Streptomyces venezuelae: one gene and its partner. The protein of the gene in region 1 interacts with the protein of each later gene in a pairwise test. Links are inferred from orthologs where the notes say so. Each region holds a gene or a part of one and is shown on either strand. Other genes may lie near its edges.

Region 1 (4,978 bases):
CCAGGATGGCGACCTGGTTCGGGGGCACGATGACCGTGTCGAAGAGCGCACCGCGCGAGCCGGTGTTGCTGATGGTGAAGGTCGCGCCCGACAGCTCGTCCGGCGTGATCTTGTTGCCGCGGACCTTGGCGGCCAGGTCGGCGGTCGCCTTGGAGATGCCCGCCAGGTTGAGGTCACCGGCACCCTTGATGACCGGGGTCATCAGGCCCTTCTCGGAGTCCACGGCGATGCCGATGTTCTCCGAGTCGAAGTAGGTGATGGTGCCCTCGTCCTCGTTGATCCGGGCGTTGACGACCGCGTGGGCCTTCAGCGCCTGGGCAGCGGCCTTGACGAAGAACGGCATCGGCGAGAGCTTGACGCCCTCACGGGCCAGGAACGCGCCCTTGGCCTTCTCGCGCAGCTTCATGATCTTGGTGATGTCCACCTCGACCACGGAGCTGAGCTGAGCCTGCGAGTGCAGGGCCTTCATCATGTTGTCGCCGATGACCTTGCGCATGCGGGTCATCTTGACCGTCTGACCGCGCAGCTCGGACACCGCGGCGGCCGGGGCCTTGGCGGCGGGAGCGGCAGCGGCCGGAGCCGGGGCGGCGGCAGCGGCCTTGGCGGCCTCGGCGGCGGCCAGGACGTCCTGCTTGCGGATGCGGCCACCGACGCCGGTGCCCGAAACCGTGGACAGGTTGACGCCGGACTCCGAGGCGAGCTTGCGCACCAGCGGGGTCACGTACGCGGCCTCGTCACCGGCGGACGCCGGAGCGGCCGGGGCGGCGGCCGGAGCCGGGGTCACCGGAGCCGGAGCGGCCACCGGGGCGGCGGCCTGGACCGGCGCCGGGGCGGCGACCGGAGCGGCCGGGGCCGGGGCGGCGACGGGGGCGGCCGGAGCCGGGGCAGCCGGAGCCGGAGCGGCGGCCGGAGCCGGAGCGGCAGCCGGGGCCGGAGCGGCGGCCGGAGCCGGAGCGGCCGGGGCGGCACCGGCGACGCCGATGACGGCCAGACGGGCGCCGACCTCGGCGGTCTCGTCCTCGCCGACCAGGATCTCCAGCAGCGTGCCGGAGACCGGCGCGGGGATCTCGGTGTCGACCTTGTCGGTCGAGACCTCCAGCAGCGGCTCGTCGGCCTCGATGGACTCGCCGACCTGCTTCAGCCAGCGGGTGACGGTGCCCTCGGTGACGGACTCGCCCAGGGCGGGGAGCACGACATCGGTGCCGGAAGCGGCACCGGCGGGGGCGGCGGCGGGCGCCTCGGCGGCGGGAGCCGGGGCCGCGGGGGCCTCGGCGACCGGAGCCGGAGCGGCCGCGGGGGCCTCGGCGGCAGCGGCCGGCTCGGCGGCCGGAGCCGCTGCGGCGGCCGGAGCGCCGGAGCCGTCGTCGATGACGGCCAGCTCGGCGCCGACCTCGACGGTCTCGTCCTCGGCGACCTTGATGGAGGCCAGGATGCCCGACACGGGGGAGGGGATCTCGGTGTCGACCTTGTCGGTCGAGACTTCGAGCAGCGGCTCGTCGGCCTCGACGCGCTCGCCCTCGGCCTTCAGCCAGCGGGTGACAGTGCCCTCGGTGACGCTCTCACCGAGCGCCGGAAGGGTTACGGAAACCGACATGGTTTCAGTTGCTCCTAACGAAAGTGCGGAAGTGGTCGTCGCGCCCGTGACGAATTAGTCGTGGGAGTGAAGCGGCTTGCCGGCGAGCGCCAGGTGGGCCTCGCCCATCGCTTCGTTCTGGGTCGGGTGCGCGTGGATGAGCTGCGCGACCTCGGCCGGCAGAGCTTCCCAGTTGTAGATCAGCTGGGCCTCGCCGACCTGCTCGCCCATCCGGTCACCGACCATGTGGACGCCGACCACGGCACCGTCCTTGACCTGGACGAGCTTGATCTCGCCCGCGGTCTTGAGGATCTTGCTCTTGCCGTTGCCCGCCAGGTTGTACTTCAGGGCCACGACCTTGTCCGCGCCGTAGATCTCCTTGGCCTTGGCCTCGGTGATGCCGACGGACGCGACCTCGGGGTGGCAGTAGGTGACGCGCGGGACACCGTCGTAGTCGATCGGGACGGCCTTGAGGCCGGCCAGACGCTCCGCGACCAGGATGCCCTCGGCGAAGCCGACGTGCGCGAGCTGGAGGGTGGGGACGAGGTCACCGACGGCCGAGATGGTCGGCACGTTGGTCTGCATGTACTCGTCGACCAGGACGTAGCCGCGGTCCATCGCGACGCCCTGCTCCTCGTAGCCCAGACCCTGCGAGACGGGGCCGCGGCCCACCGCGACCAGCAGCACCTCGGCCTCGAAGGTCTTGCCGTCGGCGAGCGTCACGCGGACGCCGTTCTCCGTGTACTCGGCCTTGTCGAAGAAGGTGCCCAGGTTGAACTTGATGCCGCGCTTGCGGAAGGCGCGCTCCAGCAGCTTGGAGCTGTTCTCGTCCTCGACCGGCACGAGGTGCTTGAGGCCCTCGATGACGGTGATGTCGGAGCCGAAGGACTTCCACGCCGAGGCGAACTCGACGCCGATGACGCCGCCGCCCAGGACGATCGCCGACTCGGGCACGCGGTCCAGGACCAGCGCGTGGTCCGAGGAGATGATGCGGTTGCCGTCGATCTCCAGGCCCGGCAGCGACTTCGGCACGGAGCCGGTCGCCAGCAGGATGTGGCGGCCCTGGATGCGCTGGCCGTTCACGTCGACGGACGTCGGGGAGGACAGGCGGCCCTCACCCTCGATGTAGGTCACCTTGCGGGAGGCGACCAGGCCCTGCAGACCCTTGTACAGGCCCGAGATGACCTCGTCCTTGTACTTGTGGACACCCGCGATGTCGATTCCCTCGAAGGAGGTCTTGACACCGAACTGGGCGGCTTCACGAGCCTGGTCCGCGATCTCGCCCGCGTGCAGCAGAGCCTTCGTGGGGATGCAGCCGTTGTGCAGGCAGGTGCCACCGAGCTTGTTCTTCTCGATCAGGGCAACGTCCAGACCCAGCTGGGATGCGCGCAGCGCCGCGGCGTAACCGCCACTGCCACCGCCGAGGATCACTAGGTCGAAAACGGTGCTGGCGTCGTTCGCCACGTCACGTCCTCCATGCATGTGCGCCGGGCACCGGTCCTCAGTGACCGGGCGGCGGCTGGTATACGGCCGCTTGTTTCTTCGGCCCTGTGGTGGGGGCCCTGTCCTGCCGAGAACCCATCTTCGCATTTGTCGGGGGAACACGGGACGCCGGGCCCACGATGTGATCGGGCGATCCTCCCGGACCAGGGGTTACCGCTGCGTAGGTACGTACCGGGATACCCACCGATTCCTTCAGGTTTCGTCGTGAGACGGACGCACCCCGGGCCGTGACCCGGCCCGGGGTGCGTCACATCACATCGAACGGGGCGGTCAGCCCAGGTCGCCCGTGGCCGTGCGCTCGGCCAGCCGCACCAGGGTGCGGACGGCGGAGCCGGTGCCGCCCTTGGGGGTGTAGCCGTGCGGCGCGCCCTCGTGGAAGGCGGGGCCGGCGATGTCGAGGTGGGCCCAGGTGATGCCCTCGCCGACGAACTCCTGCAGGAAGAGGCCGGCCACCAGGCCGCCGCCCATGCGGACACCCATGTTCGCGATGTCGGCGGTGGGGGAGTCCATGCTCTTGCGCAGCTCCGCGGGGAGCGGCATCGGCCAGGAGGACTCGCCGACCTCCTCGGCGATCTCGTGGATCGACGTGCGGAAGGCGTCGTCGTTGGCCATGATCCCGAAGGTGCGGTCGCCGAGGGCGAGCACCATGGCACCGGTGAGGGTGGCGACGTCGACGATCGCGTCCGGGTTGTCCTCGGAGGCCTTCGTGAGCGCGTCACCGAGGACGAGACGGCCCTCGGCGTCCGTGTTGAGGACCTCGACGGTCTTGCCGCTGTACATGCGCAGCACGTCACCCGGCTTGGTGGCGGAGCCGGACGGCATGTTCTCGGCGAGCGCCAGCCAGCCGGTGACGTTCACCCGCAGGCCCAGCTTCGCGGCCGCGACGACGGAGGCGAAGACGGCGGCGGCGCCGGCCATGTCGCACTTCATCGTCTCGTTGTGGCCGGCCGGCTTCAGGGAGATGCCGCCCGAGTCGTAGGTGATGCCCTTGCCGACGAAGGCCAGGGTCTTCTCCGCCTTGGGGTGCGTGTACGTGAGCTTCACCAGGCGCGGCAGGTTCTCGGAGCCCTTGCCGACGCCCATGATGCCGCCGTAGCCGCCCTTGAGGAGGGCCTTCTCGTCCAGCACCTGGACCTTGATGCCGTTCTCCTTCGCGGCCGCGGAGGCGACCGCGGCGAAGGCCTCGGGGGTCAGGTCGTTCGGCGGGGTGTTCACCAGGTCACGGGCGACGTTGACCTCGGCCGCCACGATCGCGGCGCGCTCGATCGCGGCCTTGTGCTCCTTGTCGCGGGGCTTGGCGCCCAGCAGGGCCACCTCGGCCAGCGGTGCCTTCGGGGCCGCGCCCTTGGCCTCCTTGCGGACCTTGTTCTCGCCGCCCTGGTAGGCGGTGAACGCGTACGCGCCGAGCAGCGCGCCCTCGGCGACGGCGGTGACGGCCGAGGCGTCCTCCAGCGGGAGGGCGAAGGCGGCCTTCTTGCTGCCGTGCAGCGCGCGGGCGGCGGCGCCGGCGGCGCGGCGCAGCACCTCCTCGTCGAACGACTCGTCCTTCTCGGGGACGGAGCCGAGCCCCACCGCCAGCACGACCGGGACCTTGAGGCCCGCCGGGGCCGGGAGCTTGGTGATCTCGCCTTCGGCGCCCGAGGCGCCCAGCGCGTCGAGGACGCCGGCGAGCTTACCGTCGAACGCCTTGTCCACGGCCTCGGCGCCCGCGGCGGCGATCGGTCCCTTGGGGCCCTTCGCCACGCCGACCACGAGGGCGTCGGCGCGGAGCGTCGCCGCGCCGGCAGTGCTGAGAGTCAGAGCAGTCACGGTGGTGAAGTCTCGCTTCCGTTTGTGTGTGTGGGCCGAGTGGGTGGACGGCCATCCGTAGCGATCGTATTCGGGCCCGACAGCCGCCAGAAA
Region 2 (5,176 bases), 2.4 Mb from region 1 along the record:
CCCCAGGTCCACGAGGCACCCGAGCAGCCCGAGGTCCACGACCTCCCCACCCAGGCCATGCCGGTGACCTCGGCTCCGCGCTCCGCGCGCCGGACCGCCGCCAAGGGCAACGGCAAGACCGGCGCCGGCGCCAAGGCGGGCAGCGGCTCCACCGGCGGCGGCACCAGCCGTCGCCGCAACCCGGCGAAGCGTTCCGCCCTGCTGACCGTGGCCGTCCCGTCCGCCTGCGTGATGGGTGTCGCGGGCGTCGCGGCCGCCTCCGTCGGCGGCCTCACCGGCACGGACCGGCCGGCCGAGGAGCCCACGACCATGGCCGCGCCCGACCCGGCCTCGGTGAAGCCGGTCGCGGCGAACACCAAGCTCGACACCCAACTGGTCGCGCTCAGCGCCGACGCGGGCGACTTCGCGGACCGCGCGAGCCGCACGCAGGAGCGCATCGACCTGCGCGAGCGCCAGGAAGAGGAAAAGAAGAAGAAGGCGGAGGAGGCCGCGGCCAAGGAGGCCGCCCGCCCCAAGTTCGCCATCCCCGTCGCACAGCACGGGCTCAGCGCCAACTTCGGCCAGGCCGGCGGCATGTGGATGTCGGTGCACACCGGCATCGACTTCCCGGTCTCCTACGGCACCCCCGTCATGTCGGCCACCGACGGAACCGTGCGCACGCAGTACAACAGCGCCTACGGGAACATGGCGATAGTGACCGCGCCCGACGGCACCGAGACGTGGTACTGCCACCTCAGCTCCACCAAGATCCGCGGCGGCAAGGTCAAGGCGGGCGAAGTCATCGCCTACTCGGGCAACTCCGGCAACTCCACCGGCCCGCACCTCCACTTCGAGGTCCGGCCCGGCGGCGGATCCGCGATCGACCCCCTGTCCTGGCTCCGCAGCCACGGCCTGGACCCGACGTAACCCCTCAGGCCCGCAACCGCCCGGCCTGACCACCGGGCACAGCCGTCCGACGCGACCGCCGGGCGCAACCCGCCGGCGTCTCCCCCGGCGTGAATGCCGCGCGGCCCGAAGGCCGCGCGGCCGCCCCCCGTCCTACAGCTTCTGCACCGGCGCGTAACGCAGCAGCAGCCGCTTGGGCTTGTCGTCCCCGAAGTCGATGGTGGCCTGCGCGTCCGCACCCGCCCCCTTGACCTCCATGACGGTGCCGAGCCCGAACTGGTCGTGCGTGACCCGGTCCCCGACCACCAGGGCGATGACCGGCTTGTCGGCGGCCCGCCGCGTCGCGAATCCGGACGGGCCCGACTTCGTACGCGACGAGGACAGGAACGCCTCCGGCGAGGTGCCGAACGTCGCCTTGCCCGATCCGGACGAGGACGACCCGTACGAGGACCCGTACCCCGAGCCCCGCATCGGACCGGCCGGCTTCTGCGTCGCGCCCGTCCGCTTCCACTGGAGGTACTCCGCCGGAATCTCCTCCAGGAAGCGCGACGGCGGGTTGTACGAGGGCGTGCCCCACGCGCTGCGCATGCTGGATCGGGTCAGGTACAGGCGCTCGCGCGCCCGCGTGATGCCGACGTACGCGAGCCGGCGCTCCTCCTCCAGTTCCTTGGTCTGGCCCAGCGCCCGCATGTGCGGGAAGACCCCGTCCTCCATGCCGGTCAGGAAGACCACCGGGAATTCGAGGCCCTTGGCGGTGTGCAGGGTCATCAGCGTGATGACGCCCGTGCCCTCGGTGTCCTCGTCCGGGATCTGGTCGGAGTCGGCCACGAGGGCGACCTGCTCCAGGAACTCGGCCAGGGTGCCGGACCCGGGAGCCGGGGCACCGGTCTCCGCCGCCTCGGCCGCCGCGGCCTCCCGCGCCTGCTCGAACTCCAGGGCCACGGCCGCGAGCTCCTGCAGGTTCTCGATGCGCGTCTCGTCCTGCGGGTCGGTCGAGGCCTGGAGTTCGGCGAGGTACCCCGTCCGCTCCAGGACGGCTTCCAGCACCACCGCCGGGCCCGCGCCCGAGTCGACGATCGTGCGCAGCTCCTCCATCAGCACGTTGAACCGCTTCACCGCGTTGGTGGAGCGCGCGGCCATGCCGAAGGCCTCGTCCACCCGGCGCAGCGCCTGCGGGAAGGTGATCTTCTCGCGCGCCGCGAGGGCGTCGATCATCGCCTCGGCGCGCTCGCCGATGCCGCGCTTGGGCACGTTCAGGATGCGCCGCAGCGGGACGTTGTCCTCCGGGTTCGCGAGGACGCGCAGGTACGCGAGGACGTCGCGGACCTCCTTGCGCTCGTAGAAGCGGACGCCGCCGACGACTTTGTAGGGCAGTCCGACCCGGATGAAGATCTCCTCGAACACGCGGGACTGCGCGTTGGTCCGGTAGAAGATCGCCACGTCGCCGGCCTTGGCGTCGCCGGCGTCGGTGAGCCGGTCGATCTCGTCGGCGGCGAACTGGGCCTCGTCGTGCTCGGTGTCCGCGACGTAGCCGGTGATGACGGCGCCGGTGCCGGCCTGCGTCCACAGGTTCTTGGCGCGGCGGTTCTCGTTGCGCTCGATGACCGCGTTGGCCGCGGAGAGGATCGTCTGCGTGGAGCGGTAGTTCTGCTCCAGCAGGATCGTGGTCGCGTCCTTGTAGTCCTCTTCGAACTGGAGGATGTTGCGGATGGTCGCGCCGCGGAAGGCGTAGATCGACTGGTCGGCGTCACCCACCACGCACAGCTCGGCCGGGGGCAGGTCCGGGTAGCCGGTGCCGACGAGCTCGCGCACCAGCGTGTACTGGGCGTGGTTGGTGTCCTGGTACTCGTCGACGAGGACGTGCCGGAAGCGGCGCCGGTAGTGCTCGGCGACGTCCGGGAACGCCTGGAGCAGGTGGACCGTGGTCATGATGATGTCGTCGAAGTCGAGGGCGTTGGCCTCGCGCAGCCGCCCCTGGTACATCGCGTACGCCTGGGCCAGGGTCTTCTCGAAGCCGTCCACGGCCTGGTCGGCGAAGGCTTCCTCGTCGATCAGCTCGTTCTTCAGGTTCGAGATCTTGGCGTTGAAGGCCTTCGGCGGGAACTTCTTCGGGTCGAGGTCCAGGTCGCGGCAGACGAGCGCCATCAGGCGCTTCGAGTCGGCCGCGTCGTAGATCGAGAACGAGGACGTGAACCCGAGCCGCTTGGATTCGCGGCGCAGGATCCGCACGCACGCGCTGTGGAAGGTGGAGACCCACATGGCGCCCGCGCGCGGGCCGACGAGGCCCTCGACGCGCTCCTTCATCTCACCGGCGGCCTTGTTGGTGAAGGTGATCGCGAGGATCTGGCCGGGGTGGACGCCCCGCGCGGACAGCAGGTGTCCGATGCGGTGGGTCAGCACCCTGGTCTTGCCGGAGCCGGCGCCGGCCACGATGAGCAGCGGGGATCCCGCGTGCACCACGGCCGCGCGCTGCTGCTCGTTGAGCCCGTCGAGGAGCGTCGCCGGGTCGATGACGGGCCTGGGGGCGCCGTCCCGGTAGTACGCGTCCCCGGTCATGGGTACGTCGAACCGCCCGCCGAAGAGGTCGTCCGCGCCGGCCTCGGGGGCGGCGTGGTCCTCGGGCGGCGGCGGGACCTCGTCGGAGGGGGTGAGGTCCGCCAGGAAACTGTCGTCAAAGAGGCTGCTCATCGCATTCCGAGTCTAGGGGGCGGGACCGACAGGCCAGCACGAGTTCGAGCAGACCGGGGAAACGCAGCTCCAGGTCCTCGCGGCGCAGCGCGAGGAAGAGCTTGCGGCCCTGGGGCCGCTGGCGGATGAGACCGCTCTCGCGCAGCGTCCTGAGGTGGTGCGTGACGCTGGACCGGGGCAGGTCCGGGACGACCTCGCCGCAGAAGGCCTCCTCGCCGCAGGACAGCTTGCGGACGATCTCCAGCCGGACGGGGTGTCCGAGCGCCGCCAGGACCTCGACCAGCTCGATGCGGTCGGCGGCGGGGTGGGTCGGCTCGGCGGCGGCGGCAGGCATGCCCCCACTGTACGCAGATCTCGTACGGACCCCGCCCAATTGTTCGAAGATCTCGTACAGTCCTCTCGCCCAGCCCTACGAAATCATCGAATCGAGCAGCTGCGGAGGGAGCTGACCCGCTTCTCCGGCCGACCGGGCCGCCTCGTACGCTCGACGCCATGGACGTACTCATCAATGTCTTCGTCGGCCTGCACATCATCGGAATCGCCTCGCTCCTCGGCGGCTTCCTGACCCAGATGAAGGCGATGAGCGCGGGCACCGCCCGTTTCACGCCCGCCATGCTGCACGGCGCACTCACCATGCTCGTCACCGGCGTACTCCTGGTCGGCTTCAACGAGATGGACGGGACCCCCGTCAACAACGTCAAGGTCGGCGTGAAGCTCGCGATCCTGTTCGTGATCCTCTGCCTCGTCTACGTCAAGCGCGACGAGGAGCACGTGGACAAGGCGCTGTTCGGCGCGGTCGGCGGGCTGACCGTGATCAACATCTTCATCGCCGTTCTCTGGCACTGACCCACACCGGAACAGTCGAGTCCGGTCCTCGGCGGCCAGCTCCGGTCGGATCGAACCACTTGCGGTCATCCCGTCATCCGCCCGTTACCTCCGGGTCTAGCGTCCTCCTCCAAGCACCGACAGAGGAAGGACGTGAGGCCCTCGTGGCCAGTCATCGAAAGCCCAGGCAGCGCCCGCTCTCCGGCGGCCCGGTACGGACGACCGCCGCCACCCTCGCCCTCGCGGGCGCTGCCACCGCCACCGTCTTCGAAGGCGCCTCCCAGGCCGACCCCCGGCTCACCCCCGACCAGGTCAAGTCGGAGGTGGACCGGCTCTACGAGGAGGCCGAGGCGGCGACCGAGCAGTACAACGGGGCGAAGGAACAGGCGGACGAGGCCGAACGCGCGCTGACCGGACTGCGCGAGGAGACCGCCCGCAAGACCGACCAGCTCAACACCGCCCGCAGCGCACTCGGAACGCTGGCCGCCTCCCAGTACCGCAGCGGGTCCCTGGGCACCGCGGTCCAGCTCGCGCTGGCCTCCGACCCGCAGGAGTACCTCTCCCAGGCCGCCTTCATCGCCCGCGCCGGGGACCGCAACGCCGCCGGGATCACCACCGTGCGCCGCCGGCTCGACGAGGTCGGCAAGCTCCGCGAACAGGCCGCCGGGCGGCTCGCGGACCTGCGTTCCCGGCAGGACGAACTCGCCGGGCACAAGGCGGTGATCGAGGAGAAGCTCACCACCGCCAAGAACCTGCTGGCCCGGCTCACCGCCGAGGA

Evidence for each region. The genes of interacting proteins can lie anywhere in the genome.
Region 2: the proteins of lpdA (region 1) and pcrA interact in binary tests that used the Escherichia coli proteins (3 or more experiments, as listed by UniProt). The link is inferred for Streptomyces venezuelae from one-to-one orthologs.

The regions. Positions count from the first base shown.
Region 1 is NZ_CP029189.1:2,154,494-2,159,471, reverse strand. Bases 844-3,803 are described here. They hold lpdA (dihydrolipoyl dehydrogenase), read right to left. Parts: upstream 3,038-3,803; coding sequence 1,649-3,037; downstream 844-1,648. Other genes in these bases: DEJ51_RS09130 (leucyl aminopeptidase), read right to left, coding at 3,347-3,803; sucB (2-oxoglutarate dehydrogenase, E2 component, dihydrolipoamide succinyltransferase), read right to left, coding at 844-1,594. Outside these bases: more of sucB, read right to left, coding at 1-843; more of DEJ51_RS09130, read right to left, coding at 3,804-4,885. UniProt on the Escherichia coli protein: Lipoamide dehydrogenase is a component of the glycine cleavage system as well as of the alpha-ketoacid dehydrogenase complexes.
Region 2 is NZ_CP029189.1:4,541,350-4,546,525, reverse strand. The notes cover bases 807-3,964. They hold pcrA (DNA helicase PcrA), read right to left. Parts: upstream 3,574-3,964; coding sequence 1,039-3,573; downstream 807-1,038. Other genes in these bases: DEJ51_RS20275 (ArsR/SmtB family transcription factor), read right to left, coding at 3,557-3,907; DEJ51_RS20285 (M23 family metallopeptidase), read left to right, coding at 807-906. In the rest of the region: more of DEJ51_RS20285, read left to right, coding at 1-806; DEJ51_RS20270 (hypothetical protein), read left to right, coding at 4,066-4,419; DEJ51_RS20265 (C40 family peptidase), read left to right, coding at 4,563-5,176. UniProt on the Escherichia coli protein: A helicase with DNA-dependent ATPase activity. Unwinds DNA duplexes with 3'-5' polarity. Translocates on single-stranded DNA with 3'-5' polarity. Initiates unwinding more efficiently from a nicked substrate than double-stranded DNA.